Regions from separate parts of the Halioglobus sp. D3-4 genome, predicted to be linked through region 2. Evidence: predicted binding sites of a transcription regulator. Region 2 holds the regulator's gene; the other holds the start of a gene.

Region 1 (14,600 bases), 580 kb from region 2:
GCGCTGATGGCAAGGGCCTGCCTGAGCTGCCGCGATATGCGAGAATCAATGCAAATCTGGCGCGATGCCATCAACTGGCTGCCCGCCAGCACAGCAGCGTACACGTTGTTCGATCCTGACGGCGGTCTTATTGCATTTGAGTGCCAGAAAGCCGCCAGTATCGATGACAATTACGTCATCGAATCGCAGTTGACCAGTTGTCATCGGTTCCACTGCTGGCTGGCGAATGAGTTTTTGCCGATTGAGCGTGTCGATCTCACCTATCCCGAGCCTGCCTTCAGTGCGGAACACCGCTTTGTGTTTTACGGCGCTCCTGTCCATTACGCACAGAGCCGAAACTCGCTTTATTTCAACAGCAAGAGCCTGGAGCAGGGCAATTTCAGAACGCGTGATGAATTGCGGGACCTGTTGGATAAGCCGTTGGCACACATCATGACGCAGCCGCGCCAGGGCAATACAGTGGCCGTGAAAATACGCTTGTGGATGGAGCGCTTGTTTCGCGAGGGCGATGGGCTGCCAGTGCTTGAGGAGGCCTCTGCGTATCTGGGGTTGACAGAACAGACCCTGCGTCGCCGACTGAGGCAGGAAGGCTACACGTTTATTCAGCTAAAAGCGGATACCCGGCGGGATGTCGCTATCTACTATATTAAACAGTCTGATCTGAGCGTAGAAGAGATCGCAATGAAGCTGGGGTTTTCCGACGCAAGCACGTTTATCCGATCATTCAAGAAGTGGGCGGGCGTGACGCCGCTGGTTTACCGCAAACTGTGAAAGGCATCATCAAGCGCCTTGCACAGCACTACTGCGACCAATTGCTAATATTGATAGCGTGTGGGCGGTTGCCGCCCTAAGGGCAGTTTTATTGTCCGCTCCTGTCTTGCGCCGAGCCGGGCCACCGTAGCTCCAGCGCTATTATTGCAGCCGGATCACAACCTTGCCCTCAACCTTGCCTGTTGCGATGTGTGCTATGGCCATACGCGCGTCTTCGAAATCGAACACCTGGCAATTGGCTGTGTTCAGTTCGCCCCGGCGCCAGTGATGCAGCAGGTCGTGATGGGCGGCCATTACCTGATCAGCTGTATAGCCAACTGGCATAGCGCCCACCAGCGAGATATTTTTCATCAATGTCTCAGGCAGGGTTATCCGTGCCCACTCGCCACTGGCATAGCCTATAACGATGAATTTTCCCTCGAATGCAGTAGCCTTGAAAGCCGCTCGGCCCGCCTTTCCTCCGACCGGATCAAAGACCATGGATACACCCTTGCCGTCTGTCAGCCGCAGTGCGGCTTCAGTGATGTCCTGCTGTTTTCTGTCGATGACTTCATCGGCGCCGATACTCTTGCAAAAAGCCGATTTCTCAGGTCCCCCCGCGACAGCGATCACCCGGGCCCCCTTGGCTTTGGCCAACTGCACAGCGGCACAACCCGAACTGCCCGAAGCACCCAAAACCAGCAGGGTATCGCTGGTGTTAATCTGGGCGCGTCGAACCAGCGCCACCCAGGCGGTCTGGTAGGGTACAAAGAAGCCGGCGGCCTCTACGCCACTCATTTCATCGGGCACCGGTAGAATGCCGGAGAGGGCCCCCGCTCCAGAGCCGGGCGCCTGCATTAAGCACTCATCCGCCAGGCCACCGCGCTGCGCCTGAAACAGCGTCGGTCCGAGGACCCTGGAGCCGATCAGTGCTGTGTCCACGTCTTCACCGACTGAGACTACCCTGCCAGCCGCTTCCTGAGAGGGTGTGAAGGGTAATGCCGGCGTCAGCGGGTAATTGTTCTGGCACATCAGCACATCGGGCAAGCCCAGACCGGCGGCCTCCACTTTGATTTTGACTTGCCCGGGACCGGGCTCAAAGGCCTCGGCATTTTCCTCCAGTCGCCAGACATCCTGCGGCTCACCGAACGATTCCACTACCCATCTTCGCATTGCTATCTTCTCCCACTGAAGTGTTTTGTATACATCCTGCCGTCGCTATCGATAGTGACATCGTGATCCGTGTAGGGTGACCTATCCCCGTAGTTTGGTCCTATTAAATCACATCTGGGTCGTGACCCCTGCGAGCCATGACAAGTTGCAGGTTTTGCATGCGCCGGTAGGCCGGGCTCAGTGAGATTGACCTAGTCTTTCGGCCAGGAAATTGACGAATAACCGCACTTTGGCCGAGAGGTGCCGGTTGTGTGGGTACACGGCCCACACGCCTGTGTCAGTAGGATTGAACGCTTCGAGCACTGTTACTAGTTCTCCCTCGTCCAGGGCCTGCTCTACGTAGAACACCGGCAGCTGTACCAGCCCCAATCCTCGTCGCGCGGCATGCAGTAATGCGCGACCGTTGTTGCTGCGCCAGCTACCCTGCACCCTTAAATCCCGATGGCGGCCGTTTTCGCGAAAGCGCCAGGTATCCAGTGTACCCAGCAGGCAGTTGTGATTAGTCAGGGCGTGAATGGTGCCGGGAGTACCGTGACGCTCAAGGTAAACGGGTGAGGCGCAGGTAAGCAACTTGCGCGATGAGATCCGGCGCGCGATCAGTGAAGAATCCTTCAGTGTGCCTGCGCGTATGGCCAGGTCGTACCCTTCGCCAATCAGGTCAACCAGGCGGTTGTTGAAGTCCAGTTCTACCGCCAGCCCCTCGTGCAGTTGCATGAACTCAATGGCGGCGGGCGCGATAAAATCCTCGCCGAAGGCGCCCGCTACACTGACGCGCAATATGCCGCGCGGCCTGGCCTGCAGATCCTGCACAGCCTGCTCGGCCTCGTCCAGGTTGTGCAAGATGCTTTGGCACTGCAGATAGAAAGCCTGGCCGACCTCAGTCGGGGACACTTTGCGCGTGGTCCGGAGCAGCAACTGTGCATCAAGGCGGTTTTCCAGCGCGCTGATCTGGCGGCTGATGTGGGAGCGCGATACGCCCAGGTCTTCCGCGGCCCGGCTGAAGCTGTTAAATCGCACGACGCGTTCAAAGGCTTCTATACTTTCCCAACGGTGTCCTGACATGAGTAAAATCTCATCATTGTTTTTGGTGTGCAACAGTAATGTGCAACATAGGCTATTTATCTTTATTTCGGCAACTATTTAAATAGACGTTATTCTATTGACTATGAAAGGGATACAGACGATGAAAACACGTGCAGCTATAGCATTCGGTGCCGGCAAGCCGCTGGAAATCTGCGAGGTGGACCTCGAGGGGCCGCGTGCAGGCGAGGTTCTGGTGGAAATTAAGGCCACCGGCGTTTGTCATACGGATGCGTTTACGCTGTCCGGGGATGACCCGGAGGGCGCATTTCCTGCCATCCTCGGTCACGAGGGCGCCGGTGTGGTGGTCGAGGTCGGCCCTGGCGTAACCAGTGTCAAACCCGGTGATCATGTGATCCCCCTTTATACGCCCGAGTGTCGCAGCTGCAATTTCTGCCTGAACCCGAAAACCAACCTGTGCCAATCCATTCGCGAGACCCAGGGCCAGGGTGTGATGCCCGATGGTTCCAGTCGCTTCTCTCTCGATGGTAAGCCTATCCTGCACTACATGGGCTGTTCGACCTTCTCCAACTACACGGTATTGCCTGAGATCGCCCTGGCCAAGGTGCGCGAGGACGCGCCATTCGACAAGATCTGTTACATCGGCTGTGGCGTTACTACAGGCATCGGCGCTGTGGCGTTCACGATGAAAGTAGAGCCGGGCTCAACGGTCGCCGTATTTGGTCTGGGCGGGATCGGCCTCAATGTGATCCAGGGAGCGAAGATGGTCGGTGCGACACGCATTATTGGTGTGGACCTGAACCCCGCCAAAGCAGAGTTGGCGAAGAAGTTCGGTATGACTGACTTCGTCAACCCCAGCCAGGTGGATGATGTTGTCGGACATCTGGTGGAGATTACCGGTGGTGGGGTGGATTACAGTTTCGAGTGCATTGGCAACGTCAATGTGATGCGCCAGGCGCTGGAGTGCTGCCACAAGGGGTGGGGCGAGAGTTGTATCGTTGGTGTAGCCGGCGCGGGTCAGGAAATTTCTACGCGTCCGTTCCAGTTGGTCACCGGCCGCTCATGGAGAGGGACGGCGTTTGGCGGCGCGCGCGGTCGCACCGATGTGCCACGGATCGTCGACTGGTATATGGAAGGCAAGATCAATATCGACGACCTGATCACCCATACCATGCCGCTGGACGATATCAACAAGGCCTTCGACCTGATGCACGCCGGTGAAAGCATTCGCTCGGTGATTGAATACTGATGGCGTTGATAGCCCATATCCTCGAGCGCTACGCTGCAAGCGGTGTATTGACTCGGTAATCGCGTCTGTGCTCGCGCCATCGACATCGACCAGCTATACGCTGGTCGATGCCGCACGCTCTGATAAACTCACCAAAGGGTTTGCCCGGAAGCATGATGGGTGAGCAACTGTCGGGCTATGCCGCTAAGGGTGCCGCAGATTAAGCGTCGTAACTGTCTGCATCTATGATCAAATCGATTATGACTCGGGTTCTGTACTATCGCCTTCGAGATCTTTCTGAGCTTCGGCAATCGCCGTTTCCATGGGCATGACCAGGGCAGCAGCCTTTGGGTAGCCGCAGTACTGGGCAATAAAAATATGTAGCTCGCGGATTTCTTCCGGGGTCATTTCGCCGCGTTTGATAGAAGCCTTGGTCTGGATCTTGAACGTATCTGGTTGGCCCTGCGCGGCTATCATGCCAAGAAGCAGAATACGCTTGTCGCGCATGGACAGGATATCCCGCGTCCAGATTTCTGCGAACAGGGTTTCCAGCATGATGTCAGAAAATGCATAGGCGCCTTCAGGGGCGGTAACCACATCTCCGGCATAAACGTCCTTAATCTTCTCCTGACCTTTTTTCCAGCGTTCACTATGACTCATGGGGTTCTCCTGTCAGTCGCTTGATTCGCCGGAGAGAATCAAGCGCGCCAAAGCTTTGGCCCCATCATCTCCCAGCTTTCTTGTCAGTTGTCGGGCCAGTACGCCGATGTCGTCGCTATCGGCGTGGCCAAAGATGTCTTCCTCGAGGAGCAATGACCGGTAGATCCGGTCCATTACATTCTGCATTTGGGCGAGCCTCGCCGTACCCAGATGTGTAGAGAATTCAGCCTCGAGATCATCGACTGCGGCGATCGAATCTGCAATCAACTCCTTACCCTTGTCGGTAAACATCAGTACAACCTGCCGCGCGTTTTGAGGGTCCGGGCGTCGGACGATGTATTGCAGATATTCCAGTTCGGAAACGGTCGCACTGATGGCCTGTTTGCTAACATCCCGGACATTGGCAATTTGCTGGATGCGGCCGCCGCCTGGGCCGATTGCAGTTAATACAGAACCAAAGTTGGGCCTAAGCCCCTTGTGTCCGCGAGACATGGTCAATGTCAGCAGCCTGTTTGTGATGTAGTCGGCGAGGCGGGGCAGGAGTCCGGCAAGCGGGGAGGTCTGCGCCTGCTCGAAAGGCAGCAGCAGGTCCAGAGCGTTGTCCAACTTGGCGATACTGGCGGTAGCCTGTTGCAAATCCTGGTCGCCCACGAAGCCGGCAAACTGCTGCTGCAGCCTCTGTGCCTCGCGCGCGCCTTGTTTCAGCAGGACCTTTGTCCGCGGTGTGGGCGTCAACAGCTTGGCGCGCCCGTCAGACGGGTCCGGTGTGCGCATCAGGTAGCCAGCCGCTTCGATTTGATTGGCAATCTGGTTCGCGGCCTGGCGGGAAATACCCAGCATTTGTGCAATGTCGGACAGGCGCGCGCCCTTGTCTCCGGCGATCGCGATATAGGGTTCAAAGTTGATGCGCAACTGGCTGTGGCCGTGCTTAAGGGTCAGCGCGTTCATGATCTCTGACTGCAGATACAGTGTTATGCTGAGAATGTGGCGCGCAAAATTGTCCCGATACTTCTGCTGCAGGTCGAAAGAGAGGTTGTTGTTAGGGTTTGCCGTGGTCATGAAAAATAATGTAAGTCTAAATTGTCACTGAGTCAATAATACTTGACATAAAGTTTTTTGCAGCCATATACTTTGCCTCGACGGAGTACAGCAGCGGAGAGCGCGATGACGGCAAAAACCAAGGTCGGTTATATCGGTCTGGGTAATATAGGTAAGCCCTCGGCGGAACGCCTGATCACCGAGCAACTCGACGTCCATGTCTATGATGTCAGCCAACCGGCGGTGGACGAACTGGTGGAAAAGGGCGCTACAGGCTGTCAATCCGTGGCTGAGTTGGCCCGTAAGTGCGTGCATATTGGTGTCTGTGTGCGCGATGATCAGCAGGTTGAAGCGTTGTTATACGGCGAGGACGGTATTCTGGCCAACGCAGCCAGGGACACGATCGTGGCGATCCACAGTACTGTCACGCAGGCGAGTCTGCTCAAATGGGCTAAAGAAGCCGCTGCGCAGGGGATTCACCTGCTTGACGCGCCTATCACTGGCGGGGCGCACCGCGCAGCGGACGGTACTCTCTGCTACATGGTCGGAGGTGAGGAGGACATTGTGCAGCGCTGCCGCCCGATCTTTATGACGTCAGCAGAAAAGGTGGTGCACGCCGGAGCGGTGGGTTCAGGTATCGCCCTCAAGTTGTGCAACAACTTTATCCAGTACACTGAGTTTGTCGCTATGGCGGAGGCCACTCGCCTGGCGGAGGCCTGTGGCCTGTCGGTAGATATTCTCAGGGAACTGGGTCTATCCAACGGTGTGGTCAATGAACAGATGCATATGTTCGTATCCGGTCGCAATAGCCTGGCCCGCTCCTGTTCTGAGGAAGACATGGAACAGTTCTTTGGCGCCATGGGTAAGTTAGGCCACAAGGACCTGCAGTGCGCTTTAGACACTGCTGCTGATCACGGCGTTGTATTACCCACCGCAGAATATGTGCGTGATCGCATCGAGAGTGTATTTCTGGCGCGGGATGAGTCCCGCCCACCCAAACAAGCTTAGAGTAGCAAGCGTCCTATGAGCGAAGAACTCAACGGTAGGGTTTATATCGTCACCGGTGGCTCAAAGGGCTTTGGCCTTGCGATCGCCAGGAGTCTCGTGGCACTTGGCGCCCGGGTGGGGCTGCTCTCGCGCAACCAGCAGGGCCTGGATAAGGCTGTGGCAGAGATCGGTTCGGATCGTGCTTTCGGGGTCGCCGGAAGTGTCGAGCACCGTGAAGATATCAGTGGCGCATTCACTCGTATCAAGGAGCACTTCGGCAGGCTTGATGGCCTGATTAACAACGCCGGTCTCGCCAGGCCAAACTCGGTGGAAAACCTGGTAGAGGCAGAAGTGCTGATGCAGGTAAACACCAATTTCCTCGGTACAGTTTTCTGTTGCCAGGCGGCCATTCCCTTGCTGCGCGACAGCGACAACCCACGCATCATCAATATTTCTTCGGCATCCGCCTATCACTTTGATGAGATGTGTCACCTGTCTGTGTACGCCGCTACCAAAGCTGCGGTGGAGCGTTTTACCCGGGATCTGCGCACCGAGCTACAAGCGGACGGGATCGGCGTGACCTGCATCCGCCCGGGCGCGGCCGGCACCAACTTTGCCGACGGCTGGGATACGGACGCAATCATCGCAGGATACAAGGCGTGGTTACAGGTCGGTACTCATATGGATACCGGTATGGAGGCACAGCAGGTGGGAGATGCGGTGACCTATGCGCTGAGTCTTCCTGCCGGAGTGGCGGTGGACCTGCTGGAGATCCGCCCCAATATTCCCATGCCGAAAAACCCCGAATAGTGGCCAGCGCAAACTTCTGGAATGAAGAACGAGGATATGTACGATGAGCCAGCCGAGTTACGGTGAAGATCGACTCTATATCAATGGTGAGCTGCGCGACGCTGAAGGTGGGCGGCGCTATGACAACTTCTCACCCCGTACAGAAGAAAAAATTGGCGAGGCGGCAGACGCCAGCCTGCACGATGCCGAGGATGCGCTGGCCGCCGCGCGCAATGCCTTTGATAACACTGACTGGTCGACTAATCACAGTGCCCGCGTCGATGTGCTGCGCCGCTTCGTGCAGATCATGAAGGACAATATCGAAGATCTGAAACAGGCCACCATGGTGGAAGCGGGGGCGACACAGTTCTTTGTCGAGGGCCCCCAGGCAGCTGGCCCGGTGGAGGAGGCGAGCTGGGTCATCGATTACCTGGAGAGCTTCGAATGGGGCCGGGATATCGGTAATAAAGAGGTGATGGGTATTGTCAGTCGCCGCGTTGTGGAAAAAGAAGCCGCCGGTGTGGTGGTGGCTATCTCTCCGTGGAATTTCCCGATTCAGGTCAATCTCGCCAAGTGCATGCCGGCACTCGCGGCGGGCTGTACTGTTGTTCTGAAATCAGCGCCGGATACGCCGTGGACAGCCGCACTGCTCGGGCGCTATGCAAAAGAGGCCGGCTTTCCTGCGGGCGTGTTCAATGTGCTGACAGCACAGGACCCAGCCGAGATAGGCAACTTTCTGACGACTGACCCTCGGGTGGATGTTATCTCCTTCACGGGTTCCACTGCTGTGGGTCGGCTGATTTCGAAAAATGCAGCCGATACGATTAAGCGGGTGTTTCTGGAACTCGGTGGCAAATCCGCGATGATTGTACTGGAGGACGCCGATCTGGCGACAGCGTTGTTCGGGGTATTCAGCGTTTGTGCCCACGCCGGCCAAGGATGTGCGATTACCACCCGTCTGCTGGTGCCAAAATCCAGACTGGCTGAGGCAGAGGAACTGGTTGTTGCCTATCTGGGAGGTGTCAGCTACGGCAGCAACGACACCAGTGGCGAGATGATGGGGCCGCTGATCAGCAAGAAACAGCAGTCGCGTGTGTTGGGCATGATCGAGGATGCCAAAAAAGAGGGCGCCCGGCTGATTCTCGGTGGCGGCCGTCCGGCGCATCTGGACAAGGGCTGGTTCGTTGAGCCGACAGTGTTCTCCGACGTCGCCAACGATATGACCATCGCTCGCGAAGAAGTCTTTGGACCGGTGTTGGTCATGATTCCCTATGACGATGAGGACGATGCAGTGCGCATCGCCAACGATTCGATATACGGCTTGTCCGGCTCGGTGTACTCCGCTGACGAGGATCGAGCGACCGCCGTTGCCCGCCGCATACGAACCGGCACCGTGAACGTCAACGGGGCGACGTTCCTGGGCGGCGATGCCCCATTCGGTGGTTACAAGCAAAGCGGCGTCGGTCGGGAAATGGGGCCTGAGGGTTTCGAAGAGTATCTCGAAACAAAGACGATCGCCTATCCGGCATAACATCCGCACTTTGAGAGGGCAAGATGGTGAGTAATATTCTGGGCTACCAAAACGAAAACGTGGTTGTTACCGGCGCTGCCTCGGGTATGGGGGCTGGGTGCGTCGAACGCCTGTTAGAGGCCGGTGCCAATGTTTACGCGCTGGATATCAATGAGATAGCTGCTCCCGTCACCAAAGCGATTACAGTCAACATCATGGACAAGGATTCCATCACTGCGGCTGTTGCAGAACTGCCCGATGAAATCGGCTCCCTGTTCAGTTGCGCTGGTGTTCCCTGTCCGCCCACACCCGCCTACAACACGATGATGATCAATTTTGTCGGCATGCGTGAGCTAACCCAGCAGTTGCTGCCGCGCATGAGGAAGAACAGCAGCATCGCCTCTGTCGCCTCCACTGCGGGTATGGCCTGGCGCTCCAACATGGACAACGTGCAGAAACTCCTCGCTACCGATTCCTTTGAATCGGCGGATGCCTGGCTGAAGACCGAAGAGGGTATCGCGATCAGCGCAGACGCCTATGCGTTTTCCAAGCAGTGCATGATTGTTTATATGTTTAATACTACGGCTGAGTTGGCTCGCATGCACATTCGCATCAATACCATCTGCCCCTCACCTACTGAATCGGCATTCACCGAACAGATGGAAGAGATCGGGCTGGGCAAGGATATTACCGATATGTTTACCCCCTCTAACGGAGAGTACGCAACCGGTAGCGATATGGGCGATGCCCTTGTCGCGATTAACAGCAAGCTGTTCCGTTTTGTCAGTGGCTGCCTGATACCCGTAGACTGGGGCTACACGGCGGAGATTACTGCGGGACAGCGCGATAACCTGTTGAATATATCCCTGTAAACTGCGCTTCGATGAGCGCCTACATCAAGCAGACAGGATAGGATTCGTCACCTAAAGTGCTTGTGAGTCCCGCCATTGTTTGCGCAGCTTGGCCAGAAACAATGACTCCGGGGGCACGCGACTTTCCTGTACCAATTGCCTCACAGCATTCTCTACTTGCTCGCTGGGCGCCGCACCTCTGAGAGCGGTATGGCGAATCCTGAGAAACTTGTCTTGCATAATCATCAGATAAGTGTGTGAGACATATTCATTGGATAAGGTGTCCTGCACTTCGTTACTGAATACGATGGCGGTGACAGGTGCATTGGGGTGCGGGAGATCGACAATTTCGTTGTCGCTCACATGCAGTGATTGCAGTGAGTTTTCCTTATTGAACAGGTCCAGGTCCTTTCTTATATTCTCCATTTCCTTTTGCAGTGTACTGGTCTCATCCGACCAGTGGCCAGATCGCACCGGGTACACAAAAACCTCGATATAGTCAGTTTCTAAGGAATCTCGCCCATACGAGACGTACGCGCCGTAAAGCGGGTTGTTGTATACAACCGTTTGCTGCTTGAAGTATTTACCCGCCTGCTCGGGGGTTGATAAGCCTTGGAAATAGTCGCTTGATTTGAGGGTAGTTGCTAAGTATTGCGCCGAAAGTAGATCCTCTGTTTGAAGGTCCCGCAGAATGTATGATGCGATACTCTTGGCAACATCGCGATCGCCATCTTGATCCATGCTCAGCAGAGACACTCTGAACTCAACTGGCAGTTCATACTGCAGTTCCTTTAGCTTGAACTCATACCAATAGAGTGATGCATCTACGCTGATATCAGCCGATATAATGAGCGGTGCCAGCAACATAGTAGCGCCGGAGAATGCTGCACTGGCCAGATCATCGCCACCCTCGGTGTTGTAATAGGCAGCGCTCACCCGGATCTGGTAGGGTACTTCCCGATTGGCATATAGCACTTCCTCAAAGGCGCCAATGGCGCTCAGCTCAGAGGCAAACTTGCCCAGATCCAGCTTGTTCAGCGTACAGTGCTTCAACACCGAATCGCGATCAAACGCTTCGCAGCGCTCGCGAAACTCCTCGGAGGGATGTTGACGGAAAACGGTGATGGGCGGCAGCGTGGCTTCGGCCTCCTTGACGTACTCCGCTACTGGCACTTGGTTGGTGGTTGCGCAACCGACCACGACCAGTGCCAAGGTCAAGCATATCAGGTACTTCACTAGCTGCACTTCCTGGTTTATAAAAACAGTCCTTTCTTGGCCTACGACTACTAGGTCCCCTTGTAGGTGGCCCGCCCTTCAGGATTCGAACCTGAGACCTTCCCCTTAGGAGGGGGACGCTCTATCCAGCTGAGCTAAGGGCGGTTTTGGAGGAGGCGCGAATTATTCCGGTTTGTCCCGGCAAAGGCAACCCGCTATTTTATCAGGTGGTATTCAGAGAACTCGGGGTTATGCATCTCCTTCAGATAGCGCATCGGAAACCACGGGTAGAGGTTGGGCACGCCGCTCTTGTCGATATACCAGCTTTTGCAGCCGCCGGTGGCCCATGTGGTGGTTTTAATCGCCTCGCTCATTGCTGCGTTGTACTGATCATACGCGGATTGTTTCGGTGTGATTGCGGCGAGGCCATCTGCTTTCATGCGGTCCAGCATGCTGATGATGTAATCCACCTGGTGCTCTGAGATGGCGATGAGGGACAGGTTTCCCACAGGGCCTGTGGGGCCCTCTATCATCCAGAAATTCGGGAAGCCCGGCATGGCTACTGCACGGTGCGCGCGGGGTGCGCCATCCCAGTACTCTTCAAGGTCTACACCGTTTTCGCCGGTGACGCGCGTCGGTAGTATAAATGCGGCGGCATTGAATCCGGTTGCCAGTACCAGCACATCCAGTTCATGCAATTTTCCATCGGCGGTGCGCACGCCCTCGGGTTCTATTTGGGTGATGCCCTCTGTGATCAGGTGGGCATGTGGCTGCGACAGCGCGGGGTAATAGTCGGAGCAGAAAATCATCCGCTTGCAGGTGGCCTCGTAGTCCGGTGTGAGTTTAGCGCGCAACTCCGGGTCCGGTACATTATCGGCGAGGTGCTTGAGGCAGATCTTGCTCATCCAGCGCTGCATGAACTTGTTGCCGACGGTGGCGGCGCTAAATGTGCGCACCATCAGCTGGTAGTAATACTGGTAGATAACGCGCTGCAATATCGGGAACGTTGCCAATAGTTTGTTCCAGCTCTTGGAATACGCTTTTTGAGGCAGTGGAGACAGCCAATGCGGCGTGCGCTGGAATACATGCATTTCAGATACCTGGTCGGTAATTGCTCCGACAATCTGGCACGCGGTAGATCCGGTACCGATGATGCCGACACGCTTGCCACTCAGGTCTATCGAATGGTCCCAGTGCGCGGAGTGAAAGGCATCGCCGTTGAAGGTGTCCAGGCCTTCGATATTGGGATAGACCGCCTGATGCAATATACCGGTGGCCGCGATGACGACATCGTACAGTTCCTGTTCGCCTCCAGCGGTGGTGAGGTTCCAGCGCGGCGCGTCATAGCGCAAGTCCGCCACCGCGCAATTGAACTTCACTTTTTGGGTCACTCCAAAATCATTGGCGACCTGTTCCATATACGCCTGGATTTCGGGGCCGTAGGCAAAGCGGTGTGGCCAGTCGGCCTTTAGTGCAAAGCTGAAACTGTACCATCGCGAGGGTACATCACAGGATAGGCCGGGGTAGGTGTTCTCTCGCCAGGTGCCGCCGACCCTGTCTGTTTTTTCGTAAACAGTGATATCGGTGTAACCGGCTTTTTGCAGTTTCACCACAGCGGCTATGCCGGACATGCCGGCACCGATAATCGCAATTCTTGGTTGTCTTCCAGCCCTCGTCCAGGGCTTTTCGGGGTTAGGGGGTGTATTGTGGATGTGGTCCGTCATATTGCGGTGTTCTTCCGTACAGTTATTTAGGTTTGTTATTTCACAGAGAGGGTAATGCTTCTAGCGACGTTGAACCAGAAGAAAATACACGACTAGCCCACAGCAGAGTTTAACAGCGTCGGGTGATACGACATGGCCCATGCTGGCAGAGCCGACCCAATCTTGATTTGAATCAATAGTAGAAAAATATCGTATTCAGAATTCTTGAAATCCTCTGATATACCCCAATTTATAGGGTCAAAGGCGCTTGTGCCTAAGAATTGGAGGACTATTATCATGTCATTAATATCACGAAACAATGTGTTTGATATCGACCGCTTCTTTCACGACTCATGGCCACAACTGGTGGAGCCGCAGGCGGGTACATTCTTTGCTCCCCGAGTAGATATCAGGGAGGAGGATGATCATTACGAGATTACTGCTGAGTTACCCGGTGTGGAGAAAAGTGATATCCACGTACACGTCAAAGAAGGCGTGCTGACGCTGGAGGCGGAGTCTACGAAAGAAGACAAGGAAGAGAAGCAGGGCAAGGTTATTCGTCAGGAGCGACGCTACGGGAAATTCATGCGCAGCTTCAACCTCGGTGCCGATGTTGAAGAGTCTGATATCAAGGCTTCATTCAAGGATGGTGTGCTGAAGCTGCAGGCCCCGAAGGTTGTGGAAAAAGTGCAGGAACGACGTCGCATTGAAGTGTCCTAACTGATTAGCATTGCGCGGATTACTCTGTGTAAGAGCTGCTTCTGCCTGGCGATGTTTTCTGGCGCCAGCAAATCGCCTCCCGCAAGGGAGGCGAATACCCGCTGCGAGAGGAAGTAGCCCGTTGTGAGGTTGAACATGGCGATCAGGTTGAGCGCCAGTGTCGTGCGCAGATCACTGTCTGTGTTCGCTTCCCTTGAGAGGGAGGCACTGTCAAATTGTTCCAGGTGTTCCATACCCTGCCTGAACAGTATTTCCAGCCAGCTGTTCATCAGCTGATTTCCCTTGGAGTGGCTGTCCCCTTGTAACGCCCGCTGAAACAGCGCTGCCATTTGTGGATGTTCCAGTAGCAAGTCCGTCATGATGCCGGGGAGATCGGTATACTCCCGCAGGCTTATCGCGCTGTCCATGTGTTGTGCCAGTGCCTCTGCCATGGGGTTCAGCGCGCGATAGAGCACCGCTTCGTACAGCGCCTGTTTGCTGGCAAAGTGGTTGTACAACCCCGGCTCCTTGATACCTGCCTCGCAGGCTATCTCCCGCAGGCTGGTACCGTCATAGCCTTTACTCGCGAACAGGCTTTCTGCGGCGTCCAGCAGGCGCTGGGCGGTTCGCTCTCCCTTGGTCAGTTTTGGCAGGCTGCTGGTGTCTGGCGGCATAAATTATCAGTCGATTGCTAAATAATATGCAAAAACTACCATACAGCCCTTCAAAATTCGATTCGAAGGGCTTTATACTGCCAAAATATTAATAAGCGATAATATTTTGAGGCGTAACTGGTCAATGCGTATACAAGACATGGTCAACGAGGAGGCGTCGCTTATCAGCCGGCGCTGCTGGTCTGATCCGCATATCTACGCGCTGGAAAAGGCGGGTATCTTTGCCAGGTCATGGCTGTTTCTGGGTCACGAATCGCAGATTCGGGCGCCGGGCGACTTTGT
Region 2 (14,600 bases):
CTTTAAACGCAGACCGGAGTCCTGTACCGGCCCGGACAACGTCACCGTCACGAGGTCACCACTGAAGTGCAGTTGGGCAGAGAGGCCCAGTTCGGCCGCTCGCTGCTTCTTGGCCAATTGCACGTTGATAGCGAGCCCATCTTTATAGTATTCATCGGCCACCAGGTCATCGGCGTGCCTGCTGGCGATAAAGGCTGTCCATATGCCTGCGACGACCACGCAAGCGGGCAGGGTGATCAGGAACCAGGGCCAGAAGTGCCGGTACCACGGTTTGGTGTCTGCACCGGGGAGGGGGTTGGTCACAGCGGTTTCACAAAGCGCGATTCTGTACTCGTGCGCAGTTGCGGTTCATCGGTGGCCTGCACTTCAAACATGATCTCTGTGCTGGGTGTGCTTAACAGGGCCGGGTCCATACGCACGCGCATGCCGATAGAGCGCACTTCGCCACCGTCGAGTGTATACACGGTATCCCCAATGAGGGTTGCCCCTTCCAGGCCTGTAAGGCCAATTTCGAATTCGTGCATTTCACGGTCCATATTCACCAACTGCAACGTATAAATATTATCGATGGCGTTCGTATCTGTGGCGACGAACAGCTGATTGCGGTCGCGGATTGCAGTCAGTTCCAGCGGAACCCGCGTGAACATCGTGTAGGAAAAGACCCCGACCATGGTAAACAATACCATGGCATACCCGATGATGCGCGGGCGCAGCCAGTGTGTCTTGCCACCTTGCAGTTCCCGCTCACTGGTATAGCGAATGAGTCCGCGAGGATAGTGCATTTTATCCATTACGGAGTCACAGGCATCCACGCACAGCGCACAGCCGATACATTCATACTGCAGCCCGTGGCGAATATCAATCCCGGTGGGGCAGACCTGCACGCACAATTCGCAATCGATGCAATCCCCCAGGCCGAGTTGCGAGGGGTCGGCATCGCGCTTGCGCGAGCCGCGCGGTTCGCCGCGGTTTTCGTCATAGGAAACGATCAGGGTGTCGTGATCGAACATTACAGACTGGAAACGTGCATAGGGGCACATATATTTGCACACCTGTTCGCGCATCCAACCGGCATTGATGTAGGTGGCCAGCGTGAAGAAGACGATCCAGTAGGGTGGCCAGCTGTCGATATCCAGATTGGTGAGGCTGCCGAGTAGCTCTCTGACAGGGTAGAAATAGGCAACAAATGTAAATCCGGTGACGAACGCAACGATCAGCCAGCCGGTATGTTTGGCGGTTTTTCGGATAAACTTTTCTACAGACCACGGTGCCTGATCCAGTTTGACGCGCTGGTTCCTGCTGCCCTCGGTTTTCTGCTCGATCCACATAAAAATACTGGTCCAGACAGTTTGCGGACAGGTGTAACCGCACCATATTCGCCCTGCAAGCGTGGTGACGGCGAATAGTGCAAAGGCGGCTATGATCAGTAAAAAGGCCAGCATGGGGAAATCCTGTGGCCAGAAGGTGAGCCCCAGAATATCGAACTTGCGTGCGGGGAGGTCGAACAGTACAGCCTGGCGTCCGTCCCAGTACAGCCAGGGCAGCGCGAGATAGCCCAGCAGTAGCGGCCAGCCAGAAAACAGTCGAATGCGCTGGAAAAAGCCTTCGATCTTGCGGGTGTAGATTTTCTCGCGGTGCTGGTACAGGTCGATCTCGCCAACTTCCGCTGGCGCGATCTCTTCCAGATCAATCCGGTTGGGGTCAGTCATAAGCCTCTAATACAGTAAAGCGGCGCGCTCCTCGCGATTAGGTTGACCTCTTGCGAGTGTGCGTGCCGCGGCCTGAAACCCAGCCTACTGGCTCAGGCCATAAACATAGGCTGCGATGATATGAATCTTGTCCTCGCTTAGTGTGTCGGCGTGGGCGGGCATCACACCGCCGCGTCCAGCGCGTATGCTGTGGCTGATTTGCTCTGCGCTGCCGCCGTACAACCAAATACCATTTTTCAGATTCGGCGCGCCCATTGCGGTGTTGCCCGAGGCATCCGCCCCGTGACAGGCCACGCAGTAGGTTTGAAACACCTTCTCGCCAGCGTTGACGCTCTTCTCGTCGGCATCGCGGCCATTGATTGACATGATATATGCGGTTACGTCGGTAACGCCCTTCTCACCGATCACGCTGCCCCATGCAGGCATGGAGCCCTGTCGACCTGCGGTGATACTGGTTTTGATATCGGCGGGCGTGCCGCCAAACAGCCAATCGTTATCGGCGAGATTGGGGAAACCATAACTACCGCGGGCATCGCCACCATGGCATTGCGCACAGTTGTTTGAAAACATCCGCATACCCATTTTGCGCACGGCCGGGTCGCTGGCAATTTCCTCGATAGGGAGGGCCAGATACCGGTCCCGCATCGCACGGTACTTTTCATCGGCCACAGACACCTGTTCTTCGTACTGCCCGACCTGCGTCCAACCGATAAGCCCCGGATAGTTGCCCATGCCGGGATAAATGATCAGATAGCCAATCCCCCAGACTATCGTCATGACAAACATGTAGAACCACCAGGCGGGGAGGGGGTTGTCGTACTCCTCAATGCCATCGGCGACATGCCCGGTTGTCCGCTCGGTCTGGCGCTGTTCCCGCTTGCGGTTGCCGAAAAGAATCCAGGTGATGCCTACTATGGTGATACTGGTGAGCACAATGATCCATAGGCTCCAGAAACTAGTCATTCTTCTCTTCCTCCTGCAGCGTGCGCTGGTTCATCTCCTCGTCTGCGAAGGGCAGGTTCGCCGCCTCATCAAAGGATTTTTTGCGTTTCTTGCTATACGCCCAAAAGCACAGACCGATGAATGCGAACATCAGGAATGCAGTGCTCAGGCCTCTCAGATCATTGATGTCCATCAGATCAGCCTTGCATTAGCGTCGTGATTGCAGCAGCGTACCGAGCTGCTGAAGGTAGGCGACAAGTGCATCGATTTCAGTTTTACCCTCGACCGCTGCTGATGCCCCTGCGATATCTTCTTCTGTGTAGGGCACGCCCACTTTGGACAGTGCCGCCATTTTTTTCGGGGTGCGCTGTGCATCGATCTCGTTATCGAAAAGCCACTTGAACGCCGGCATATTGGATTCCGGAACAACATCGCGCGGGTTGTACATATGGGCGCGGTGCCAGTCGTCACTGTAACGCCCGCCAACGCGCGCTAGGTCAGGCCCGGTGCGCTTGGAGCCCCATAAGAAGGGGTGGTCGTACACGAATTCGCCGGCGACTGAATAGTGCCCATAGCGCTCAGTCTCCGCGCGCAGGGGGCGGATCATCTGCGAGTGGCAGTTGTTGCAGCCCTCGCGGATATAGATGTCGCGGCCTTCCAGTTCCAACGCCGGAAGTGGTTTGAGGCCAGCGATCGGCTCATGCGTTTCCTTGGCAAACATCAACGGTACCAGTTCCACCAGCGTGCCAAAACTCAGTGCCACCAGCGTCAGTATGATCATCAGGCCGACATTTTTTTCGATTGCATCATGCTTCATGATCTACTCCTTACGCCGCGTTCGCTGTTGCGGGTGCAGCCAGGGGCTCCACGTCCCGCCGGCTTGTCATATAGACGTTATAGGCCATCACCAGCATGCCGCTGAAGAATATGGCACCGCCGATAAAGCGCACTACATAGCCCGGATAGCTGGCCGCGACGGCCTCTACAAAGCTGTAGGTCAGTGTGCCGTCCTGGTTATAGGCGCGCCACATCAGGCCCTGCAGGATACCGTTCACCCACATGGATACGATATAGAGCACTGTGCCGATGGTTGCCATCCAGAAGTGCGTGTTGATCAGCGATACGCTGTACATTCGCTCCTTCGCGAACAGGATGGGTATCAAGTGGTAGATGGAACCGATGGATATCATCGCCACCCAGCCCAGCGCACCGGAGTGCACATGCCCGATAGTCCAGTCTGTGTAGTGCGACAGGGCGTTCACCGTGCGGATCGACATCATCGGGCCTTCGAACGTCGACATACCGTAGAAGGAGAGGCTCACCACCAGGAAGCGCAGGATGGGGTCGGTGCGCAGTTTGTCCCAGGCGCCGGACAGCGTCATCATGCCGTTGATCATGCCACCCCATGACGGTGCCAGAAGTATGATGGACATCACCATGCCCAGGCTCTGAGCCCAATCGGGCAGTGCGGTATAGTGGAGGTGGTGCGGGCCGGCCCAGATGTATACGGCGACCAGTGCCCAGAAGTGGACGATACTCAGGCGGTAGGAATATACCGGCCGATCAGCCTGCTTGGGCACGAAGTAGTACATCATCCCCAGAAATCCCGCAGTCAGGAAGAAACCGACGGCGTTGTGCCCATACCACCACTGCACCATCGCATCCACTGTACCGGCATAGACCGAGTAGGACTTGGTCATGTCGACGGGGATTTCCATACTGTTGATGATATGCAGTACTGCAACGGCGAGGATATAGGCACCGAGGAACCAGTTCGCGACATAGATGTGCGAGGTTTTCCTCTTCATGATGGTGCCGAAGAAGACAATCGCATAGACCACCCAGACCACCGCAATGAGGATATCAATCGGCCATTCGAGCTCAGCGTACTCCTTGCTGGTGGTGATACCCATGGGCAGGGTAATCGCCGCAGCAACAATGACAAGTTGCCAGCCCCAGAATGTAAAGGCCGCCAGGCCATCGGACATCAGCCGCGTCTGGCAGGTGCGTTGCACGATGTAATAGGAGGTTGCAAACAGCGCCGACCCGCCGAACGCAAAAATAACGGCGTTGGTGTGTAGCGGTCGCAGTCTGCCGAAGTGCAGCCACGGCTGGTCGAAGTTCAGGGCAGGCCAAGCCAACTGCGCTGCAATCAGCACACCTACCAACATGCCGACAATACCCCAAACCACCGTCATGACGGCGAACTGGCGCACCACCTTGTAGTTGTATGTGGGGTGTTCCAGTGCAGTGTTGAGCTCGCTCATGGTTCTATTCCAATATAAAAAGTATGCAAGGTAGTGGCAGCGCTATCCGTAGCGCCCGCTCAATCGGTAAACGCCGGTGCGGCGCCGAAATCCCAGAGGATCACAGAACCGACCATCAAACAGATCAGAATGACCAGTGCGATGGCCAAAACAGCGCTGGAAAACAGAAAGCCGCGCTCCTCGGGGATTTTCATCACAATGGGTATTCCAAGATACATCAGGTACACCGACCAGCTGACAGCGACGACGCCGATCAGCATATCCAGCCACAGCACCGGGTAGAAACCGACCGCGCCAGCGAGAAACAGCGGCGTAGCCGTCAGGCCAATAATCGCGATGCCCCGCACAGTACTGGATTCCGCCCCGTAGGTGGCCGCCATCCAGTGCACGAAATAACCAATGATCGCGACACACGCGAGCATGGTCAGGTAAAAGAGGATACATATCTGGCGAGCGCTTTCACGTGTCAGGCGTATGGTTTCGCCGTGATCGCCGACTGTCCAGCCTATTTCTGTGGTGCCGTAATACCATGCAACAGCGGGCAGTATTGCGAGCAGGCACGGGTAGAGAAGCAGAGTACGCAGGGTATTCTCACTCATTGCGGCAACGGTGTGCCACTGTGTAGTGGGCCTGACCAATAAACCAAAGGTATGCTGAATCATTGGGGGCAGATCTCCCTCGTTGGAGTTTTTATTTGACGACAATGCCGTTTTGTTCTACCGAGTAACATCGGTATTTGGTGCGGGCAGAGTTGATTGAGAAGCGTGGTTTGCATGTGTACTCAGTTGGCTACATTCGCCATAGCTCGCATGGCCTGGGCATCAAGGATTTCGATCTCCTTGTTATCGACACGAAGAATCGCCAGCTTCTGCATGCGGCTGAAAACACGGCTCACGGTCTCTACTGTCAATCCCAGATAGTTGCCGATATCGACCCGTGACATCGGCAGGCGGAAATGGGTAGCGCTCAACTTGCGGCGCGCATTGCGAGTGGAGATGCTGAGCAACAGGGCCGCGACACGTTCATCGGCGGAATTTTTGCTAAGTAGTGTGATTAACACCTGATCTTCAGTGATTCTCTGGCTCATCAGTTGGAAAAAGTGGTGCTGCAGGTTTGGCATCAGGGTGCTGAGCCTGGACAGGGAGCTGAACGGGATTTCGCACACGGCAGAAGTTTCCAGTGTTCTTGCCGATGAATCGTGCACATTCTTACTGATGCCATCCATGCCGACGATTTCGCCCGGAAAGTAGAACCCCGTGACTTGCTCGCGGCCGTCATCGGTTGTCTTGTAGGCTTTTAGCGTGCCGGAGCGCACGGCGTACACAGATTGAAATTCGTCGCCCTCACGGTACAGGTGTTGCCCCTTCTGCAATGGTTTGCTGCGCTGGATAATATCGTCCAATTGAACGATGTCGTCATCTTCCAGGGTGAGGGGCAGGCATATACTGTTGAGACGGCAGTTTCCGCAGTTCACCCGGTACTCGTGCTGGCAGGGTATGAACTCTTCATCGGCTGGAGTTGAGATGTTGGAAGTCATCGGGCTTTTCCCTACATAGCGTAGGGGCGAGTATAGAGGATTTCCAGTGTAGGCTAAACTATCCATAGTCGTTAAATTGTCGCCGAAAAGGTTTTTGCAGAAGCGTCGATTACCCGGGTATCCAGATAGGCATCAAACAGCATGCATATATTGCGCAGGAAGGGTCTACCGAGTTCCGTTATCAGGATTTCATCGGAGCCTATCTGCAGCAGGCCGTCCGTTTCCATTTGGCGCATCCTGTCGATTTCGCGCCGGAACCTCGCGTTAAAGTCGACGCCAAAGCAGCGATTGCACTCGGTAATGTCCAGCTTGAGTTCACAGATCAGGCTCATGATGATAAACCGTCGTAGTTTGTCCTCACGGCTTACTTTAAAACCGCGGTACGCGGTGGGCCTGCCCTGATCAATCGCCTCGTAGTAAGCGGCGAGGTCGCGCTCATTCTGCAGGTAGAAATCACCCAACTGGCTGATCGCGGAAACCCCGAGCCCCAACATATCTTCGGCGATATTGAGCGAATAGCCCTGAAAATTACGCTGCAAACGTCCTTCGCGCTGCGCGATGGCCAGCTCGTCCTCAGGCAATACATAGTGATCCATGCCGATATGGAGATAACCAGCATCCTGCAGCCGCTGGCTGATAATACATTGCATCAGTAACTTCTCATCCGGTGTTGGCAGGGCCAATCGGTCTATCGCGCGCTGGCTGCTGAAGCGTTGCGGCATATGGGCATAGTTGTAGCAGGCGATGCGATCAGGCTTCAGGCCAATAACCTTTTCCAGCGTATCACCTATGGTTTCGCGGCTCTGATGGGGCAGGCCATAAATCAGATCAAAGCTCAATGAGCGAAAGTTGTTGTAGCGAACGTTCTCAACTAATGGCGCAACCTGTTCGTAAGGCTGAATGCGATTGATTGCTTTTTGCACGAGGGGATCAAAATCCTGTATCCCGAGGCTGATGCGATTGAAACCCAGGCCCTTGAGCAGAGCGATGGTATCGAAGTCCGTTACTCTGGGGTCGATCTCAATAGAGTATTCCCGGTAGCCGCTGTCGAGCAAGCGGAAGTGACTGGCCAGTAGGTGCATCAGCTCGGTCAGTTCGCCGTTGTCCAGGTAGTTCGGCGTCCCGCCACCCCAGTGCAACTGGGTCACGGGTCGACTACTGCCGACCACAAAAGCTTGGTGTTCCACCTCTATTTTGAGGCGACGCAGGTAGTTTCGAACGGCGTACTGCTCGCGTGTGACGACCTTGTTGCATCCGCAGTAATAGCAAATGTCATGGCAGAATGGCAGGTGAACATACAGTGACAGTGGCGCGGTTTTACGCTCGTCATTATTGCACAGCCAATGCGTGTATTGGTCGTGGGGAAAGTCCTCGCGAAACTGTGGCGCGGTGGGATAGGAGGTATAGCGAGGCCCCTGACAGCTATACTTTTCTGCCAGTGCACGCCCAGCCAGAATCTCAGAGGCTGTCCGGTCAAGGTGGCTCACATCCGTGGGCAATTGCGCCATGTCCAACTCAGTTTGTCATGTCTGGTAGCGACGAAGGCCTGACAATAACAGGGGATCGGAATCGTTTCGTTGATTCAGGTCAACAGGCTAAAGTCCTGGCTAACTCTGGTTCCCACAAGTTGTGCCTACCGCATACCTGTAATAGACTCCGCGCGATTAGTGAATTCCCGAGAGCGAAGCGTAATTGTGTCCAATCTCATCCGGAAGCTGAGCCTTTATGGCGATCATCTTCTCAGTAGAAACAAATACCTGTCGCGCCTCAATAACAGGATTCTCTCCTTCAAGGAATTAGAGTCACAGCCCTCAGAACGTGTCATTGACGCGCGAACCGACACCATCTCGGTGGCCAGTTGCCGTGTGCCTGAAGTCGAAGCATCAGAACTCACGGTTGAATTCCTGAAGCAGTCGATGCGAGAGAGTGGGTGTGTCATCGTAAGGAATTTTTTTGATCAGAATGACGTGAAAACGATGAAATCGTATATCGACTACTCTTTTTCCGTAAGAACTCGTGGCCGTGGCCGACTCGGGCGATATTTGACTAAACAATGCGATATCACCCCGGTGCTAAAAGAAACAAACGACAGCATCGCGATGAAGAAGAAATCCAATCCTACCTATGCGAATACCGTTTCCAACGGGGCAAAACTGGGGCGCTCTCTCGGCCTTGGCGGATCGATCCTGACAGTGAAAATGCCGAATGTGGTCGAGAAACTTCTCGATCTGTTTGAGCGGAAGTCGATGAAAACCCTGCTGCGCGACTATTTCGGTAACACACCCTGTGTGTCCGTTTTCAAGTGGACGTTGCGAAGATCGCAGTCGCCGGCCGAGCCCATCGATTTTCATCAGGATGGTGCCTTTATGGGGGAGGAGATAGCCAGTTTGAATTGCTGGATACCCCTGTCGAATTGTGGGCCCGGTTATGACGTGCACGGGTTGGATATTGTGCCGATAAGATTGATGCAGAAGTTTCGAACCGGCTCTGGCGTAATGGACTGGACTGTTGCAGCGCAGGCGATTTTGGATGAATACCCGGAAGAGGTCATCAAGGCGCCGACATTCCGCGAGGGTGACCTGTTGTTTTTTGATCACCTGCTACTGCACAGAACACAGTCGCTTTCCAGTGCTGAACAGCCCAGATATGCGATCGAAACCTGGTTCTTCGATTCGCTAAATTTTCCTAAAAATCAGATTCCCATGAGCTGGTAAATGCAATCCTGCGCAGTGTAATGATCAGCCCAGAGAGGCCACGCTTTTCAGTACCAGCCGGACCAGTTCTGCCTGGCGCGATACGCCCGTTTTAGCGAAAATGGATTTTAACTGCGCTCGTGCGGTGTGCTGTGAGATGCCCTGAGCGGTGGATACCTCCGCCAGGCTGAGGCCGCGCGCCAGCAGGGTGGCGAGGTTTGCTTCCGCTGGGGTTAGTTCAAACAACTCCCCGAGAATCTGGCCTGAGGTTGACTCTTGTAGATCTGGATCACTGATGAACACAGCGACTGAGGGGCTAGATTGCCCCTTGCTCCACTGCGAGGCCGGCACAGGCCGAATCACCAGCCCCAGATCGGCGCGCCCGGTCGAGCGCGGTACCCGCAGAGCGCGCACCAGAGATGTTTCTCCACGCAATTGTGCCTTGATAATAACGGACAGCGCCTGTTGTAATTCCTTGTTGATATCCCTGCCTTCGATATGCAGGCAGCCGTCCCGGAGGCTGAGACCTTCACCCTGATCGAGTAGCGCCTGGCCCACGGCATTCGTGGTAAGTAGTCGGCCACGCTCGTCGAGGATGATACTGGCTACCGACAGTTGATTGACGGCACCTGCGTAGACGTCTCTTTCCGACGTCATGCGGTTCAGCCTGGCGTAAATCTCTATTGCCAACCGCAGGTGTGGCGTCAGGGCATCAAGCAGGGTGCGTTCCCGTTTCCCGAAACGCGATTCAGTATCGCGCCTTGCGAAGCGCAATCGGGCCAGCATACCGCCCGGCTCAGTGGTGTCCACGCCGAGAATTCTGAACAGCCCGATGGGTTTAAGGTAGTGCAGGTAGTAATCCGAGCTCAACAGCTCTTTGTCGGGCAGTATGTCCGCCAAAGCAATGACTTTATCCGGAGGCAGGTTGACGAATGGGTCCAGCGAAAAAAACTGTTCGCGGTAGGCGCTGGCTTCCCAGTCGTTTGGGTCGGCGAGTCTTGTATCAGAGTCTGCGCGTGACGGATCAGGGCGTACACTGTTCAATATCACGCCCTGGTCGTCTTCTGTTGGCGGGCGCAGCACGAGCGACACCACCTGGGCGTCCATTGCCTCACGCAGTGCGGGCAGGGCCGCCTGCCACGGTTGCTGCTCCAGTGCGCCGCGATATATCAGCTCAATGAGACGGCTGAAGTCCTGATCGATCCGGCTGGATGGCTTCACTTTCAGTTCAGCTTACTTCTCGAGGTTGGACAGGTCGGCGGTGACGTGCGCCAGCGGCTTGGGACGGCCTATGCCCCAGCCCTGTAAATAGTCGACTCCCAGTTCCTCTAGCTTCACTATGATCTCATCGTTCTCGACGGATTCTGCAATCGTTTCCTGACCCAGAAAGTGCGCGAGATCATTAATGGAGCGCGCCATCGCGTAGTCGTTGCGGTTGGTATGAATACTGGTGATAAAACTACCGTCGATTTTTACGTAGTCGACGGGCAACTCACGTAGATAATTGTGACTGGCTGGGCCAGTGCCGAAGTCATCGATGGAAAACTTGCATCCTATATTCCTGAACGCTCGCACAAAATCGGACGCTTTGATCAGGTTGGAAATCGTACCTGTCTCGGTGATTTCAAAACACAGGCGGCTAGTGCCCACACCGAATTCAGAGATTTTTTCCAGCAGGTATTCCATAAAGCTGTCGTCCGTCACGCTGGCACCCGAAAGGTTGATGGATAGATTGGGGACGACTTTTTGCTCATCCATCAGCTGGCTGATCCAGGCAAAGGCCTCACGCACTACCCAGCGGTCTACCAGTGTCATAAAGCCGTAGCGCTCCGCAGATTGGATAAACTCCTCCGGTGATGCCACCGATCCGTCCTTGTTGAGCAGACCCAGTAGTAGTTCATAGTGCAGTGTGGAACTGCTGCGATCACCGATGGCCGTTTGTACAATGGGTTGCGCTCGAAGAATAAACCGTTCTGACGCCAGTGCGCTTTCAAGATCCTGCCGGCTTTGTGATTTCTGGAGCTTGTAGTCACTGATGCGACTCTGTTCCTCCTCAAAGGTGACTACCTTATTCCGCCCCTGTTGTTTGGCGTGTCGCATTGCTGACTGTGCATCCTCGATGACCTCCTCGACGGAGGGACTGTGCTCAAGAATGGGTGCCACGCCGACGGAAACAGTAAAACTGACATTCTCGCCTTCGATGTCCATGGAGCTAGCTTCGATATCGCTGCGAATTTGTTCCGCGATCTGTGCCGCTTGCTCCAGCGTTCGATCTATCAGCAATACTGCGAACTCATCGGCTTCCATTCTGGCAGACGAGGCTTTCTTGCCGTGCATCTGGGCCAGCAGCTTTGCAAATTCCAACAGCACCTGATCGCCTGTAATACGATCGTATACTTCGTTAACCAGTTTGAACTGGTCGATGTTCAGGTAGAGGATCGCATGCTGTGAGAGTTTTGACTGGCTGTGCTGCAGTGCGCGTTGCATCTGTCCCATGAACGCTTTGCGATTGATCAGTTTGGTCAGCATGTCGTGATTGCGGGCGAAGCTGAGCGATTTTTGTACGTGCTCCAGAGCGTGGTACATACTCTGGTCGACAACAGAGAGGTTGTCAGTCGGCGCCGGAGGTTGCGCGCCGCGGCTCAGCAATCTCGCCAGCTGAATCGCACTTAGATCGCCGACTTTTTGTCCCCGCTCGTTGACGAAAATAAAGCGGTCGCGTGTCGGGCTGATCCAGGCGAGTTGCATGCGTTTTTTGGTGTCGTTCTTATCGCGGTATGTCAGCCAGTTGCCATAATCCAGTTGCTCGACGCGTTTCACCCAGCGCCGCAGGCGTGGCAGTTCATCGACTTTTGCCCGAACCTCGGACGGCTCCGGTCCGGGACTCAGCCGTTCTGGATCCACGGGCGCGGATTCGATGTTGATATTTCCCGCCAGAATACCGCGCAGCGTATCCAGCACCTCCTCATGACTGATGTTGGTGGGCAGGGCGCTGGAGATCTGCTGGTTGATCAGGTCGATAAAAGGCTCGGCTTCGAGGCTACGCTGCACGTGCATATCGTCGCCGACATCGCCGTGTGTCTGTTCGTCCAGCCACACGCTCAAGACGTCCAGTGTCCGCACCTGCTCAGCCCAGGCCTCGCTGTCGGGGCCATCCCTGACGTGCGTGAGTACCAGTAGGTCGCGCCATCCATTCTCAATCAGGTCCAGTAGTACCTTCGGTGCTCTCGGTGGCTTGATCCGTTCATTGATGACATTGCTGACTTCTCGCCTGGCCTCGGCCACCTTGTGCTGCCCCTCCTGCGTGCGCACCACACGATCGACATTGCGCGCCAGTGCGCGCTCCTGCTGAGCCGTCAGTACGTCGATTTTCTCAAGGGCAGCGTCAAACACCGAGTCGTCGTTTTCATAGTCCGCGAGAATCTCTTCGACGATCTCGTTGATACGGGTTTCCAGCGCTTTGTTGGGGAAGTTGGCAGAGGAGGCGAGACGGGACAGTTTATTGACCACGTTGCGAGCGGTGTTGGTGTGATCGACAAAAAATTGGGGATCTAGCAGTGCCAGTTTGGCCAGCGGGATTTGCAGGTTACCCAGTGCCGGTTTTACTTCGGTGCTCACATCCAGTTTGGATTTGATTGTACCGAACAGGTTGTCAACCATATCCAGCTGGTTGAGGCTGTCCGCAGTCAGGCCGCTGCTATCTTTCAGGCCGCGAATATCGTCCTTGTTACTCGCCAGGTATGCGCGCAGGGAGTCACTTTGCTGCACCGCTTCGCGCGCCTGTGAATTCCGCTGTAGCGCGCTGAGTGCCTTGGCAATGGACTTGGCGTCAGCCAGTCGGCTTTGGTCAAGGTCTGTGCTCGCCACCGTTGCACCGTCCCAGGTTCCGCTCATTGCAGTACCTTTGGCCAGTACCCGGCCCTCGGCCAGGCCCTCCGCCTCGCGTTTGAAGTTGAGTGCGTCGACCACCGAGCGATACAGGTTGGCGGGATTTACATTGCTGAATGCCCCGCCCATTGTCGCGCCCAGTTGTTTCTCGGCCTCATTCAATTCTGTGATGGCGGAGGTCAGTGGCTGGATCGCCGCACGCGTGGCATTCAGTTGCGCCTCGGATACGTATTGTGGTTGCGGCTCCGAGAGTGATTGGGCAGTTGAGGATGATGGCTTGTGGGGTCTGTCTCTGCGGATCAGGGGTTCCGGCCTCGTGTCGAGGGGGGCCTGCTTCAGCAGAGAGCCTCTTTTTTCTATCTCCGCCTCTATGTCGGGTAGTATCCCTGCTTCTGCGAGGAGGGTGTTTAGCGGCAGGTAATAGCCGTCCATATCGTGAATGAAATGTTTGGTGAAAAAGTCGTAAATTCCAGGTAGTACACTGTGCGGGACATCCTCATCCAGTAGTGCTCGCTGGAACGCCCGGCAGATTTGTCGAATATGGATGGGGGAGCGAACTTCGTTGGGGTCAAGGTCGACAAGCGTCGCCAGACGCAATGTCAGTGCCTCCAGTGAGATTTTATACAAACTCTCGCCAAGCAGTACCATACGGTCTATTGCGAGGAAATCTTCATACTCCTGCTGGTCTATCAGATCCAGTTCGTCGGCGCTGCCTATCTGATAGCGCCACAGATGATCCTCAGTGTGATCCGGCGTGAAATCGCGGAAGTAGTTTGAAATGTGCAATCTGACCCGGTCAACGACGCTGTCTGCCCGGCGGCGCAGAAAACTAGCCGCTTCAAAGTGGAAGTTTTTTTCACCTTCACGCGGCCTGCTGCGAGAAGCGCACTCGTGTAGATAGGTGGTCAATTCGCCGAAAAAGGGTGTCAGTGCCGATTGCAGTTTTTCCAGACTTTGCTTTTCCACCTTGTCGAGTAGAACAGCGTATTCCGCCGTGGCAGCGAGCGTTTTCGACGCGACGGTGGCGGCGGCAAATGTTGCCACCTTGCCCGGTGCCGGTTTTTTACCTGCTGTCGCACCTACCTTGTTGTTGGTGACAGGTGAGGCCGCCTCAGCAGGCGTATCGTCCTCGGCGGACTGTGCCTGTTCAATAGCGCTCAGATAGAGCGTGGATAAATCGGCGTTCGATGCATCGAACTCCAGTGTGATGCTGTCGTGATAGAGTCTGGCGATTTTAACTTTGGCATCGCCAGGTGGGTGCTTGAGTTTGCTGGTGTCGGTGATTGAGAGCGTGATAGCAGCGTCCACTGCAAGGTTGAACAGGGCTTCAGCCGCCGCCGCATCCAGTACGGTTTCCAGTTGCAGGCGCCCGTCAGACAGTGACGACAACTGTCCAGACAGCTGCACTTCATCGCCCAGCGCAAGTGAAGCGGATAACTTTGCGGGCTGTTGCTGATCGTTAGGCATTGGGCCTCGAATTTTTATGCGGTGGTCGAAACTCGACGAACATTGGCAGAAGTATACCTTGATCTGCCAGTGTCACAACAACCCCCCCGAATGGGTG

The links. The regulator FNR, encoded in region 2, switches genes on or off when oxygen is low (the NO sensors DNR and NnrR bind a similar motif). The targets are predictions, from matches to a motif close to TTGATNNNNATCAA.
Region 1: AC0L6S_RS04045 (Hsp20/alpha crystallin family protein) is a predicted target of FNR. The motif match lies at 13,129-13,142, and genes of this name have one in related genera.

Annotation. Positions count from the first base shown of each region.
Region 1 is NZ_CM147907.1:943,438-958,037, forward strand. Features, by position in the region: gene AC0L6S_RS03980 (AraC family transcriptional regulator) at 1-771, shown strand, start outside; gene AC0L6S_RS03985 (NADPH:quinone oxidoreductase family protein) at 913-1,923, opposite strand; gene AC0L6S_RS03990 (LysR substrate-binding domain-containing protein) at 2,101-2,985, opposite strand; gene AC0L6S_RS03995 (S-(hydroxymethyl)glutathione dehydrogenase/class III alcohol dehydrogenase) at 3,107-4,213, shown strand; gene AC0L6S_RS04000 (carboxymuconolactone decarboxylase family protein) at 4,451-4,852, opposite strand; gene AC0L6S_RS04005 (MarR family winged helix-turn-helix transcriptional regulator) at 4,865-5,911, opposite strand; gene AC0L6S_RS04010 (NAD(P)-dependent oxidoreductase) at 6,017-6,898, shown strand; gene AC0L6S_RS04015 (SDR family oxidoreductase) at 6,914-7,687, shown strand; gene AC0L6S_RS04020 (aldehyde dehydrogenase family protein) at 7,731-9,197, shown strand; gene AC0L6S_RS04025 (SDR family oxidoreductase) at 9,221-10,048, shown strand; gene AC0L6S_RS04030 (hypothetical protein) at 10,100-11,263, opposite strand; tRNA gene AC0L6S_RS04035 (tRNA-Arg) at 11,331-11,407, opposite strand; gene AC0L6S_RS04040 (flavin-containing monooxygenase) at 11,458-12,966, opposite strand; gene AC0L6S_RS04045 (Hsp20/alpha crystallin family protein) at 13,243-13,665, shown strand; gene AC0L6S_RS04050 (TetR/AcrR family transcriptional regulator) at 13,662-14,318, opposite strand; gene AC0L6S_RS04055 (aromatic ring-hydroxylating oxygenase subunit alpha) at 14,443-14,600, shown strand, end outside.
Region 2 is NZ_CM147907.1:1,526,381-1,540,980, reverse strand. Features, by position in the region: gene AC0L6S_RS06700 (FixH family protein) at 1-303, opposite strand, end outside; gene ccoG (cytochrome c oxidase accessory protein CcoG) at 300-1,709, opposite strand; gene ccoP (cytochrome-c oxidase, cbb3-type subunit III) at 1,794-2,672, opposite strand; gene AC0L6S_RS06685 (cbb3-type cytochrome oxidase subunit 3) at 2,665-2,844, opposite strand; gene ccoO (cytochrome-c oxidase, cbb3-type subunit II) at 2,860-3,468, opposite strand; gene ccoN (cytochrome-c oxidase, cbb3-type subunit I) at 3,479-4,918, opposite strand; gene AC0L6S_RS06670 (Yip1 family protein) at 4,978-5,580, opposite strand; gene fnr (fumarate/nitrate reduction transcriptional regulator Fnr) at 5,700-6,455, opposite strand; gene hemN (oxygen-independent coproporphyrinogen III oxidase) at 6,527-7,963, opposite strand; gene AC0L6S_RS06655 (hypothetical protein) at 8,150-9,169, shown strand; gene AC0L6S_RS06650 (helix-turn-helix transcriptional regulator) at 9,194-10,369, opposite strand; gene AC0L6S_RS06645 (DUF1631 family protein) at 10,382-14,503, opposite strand.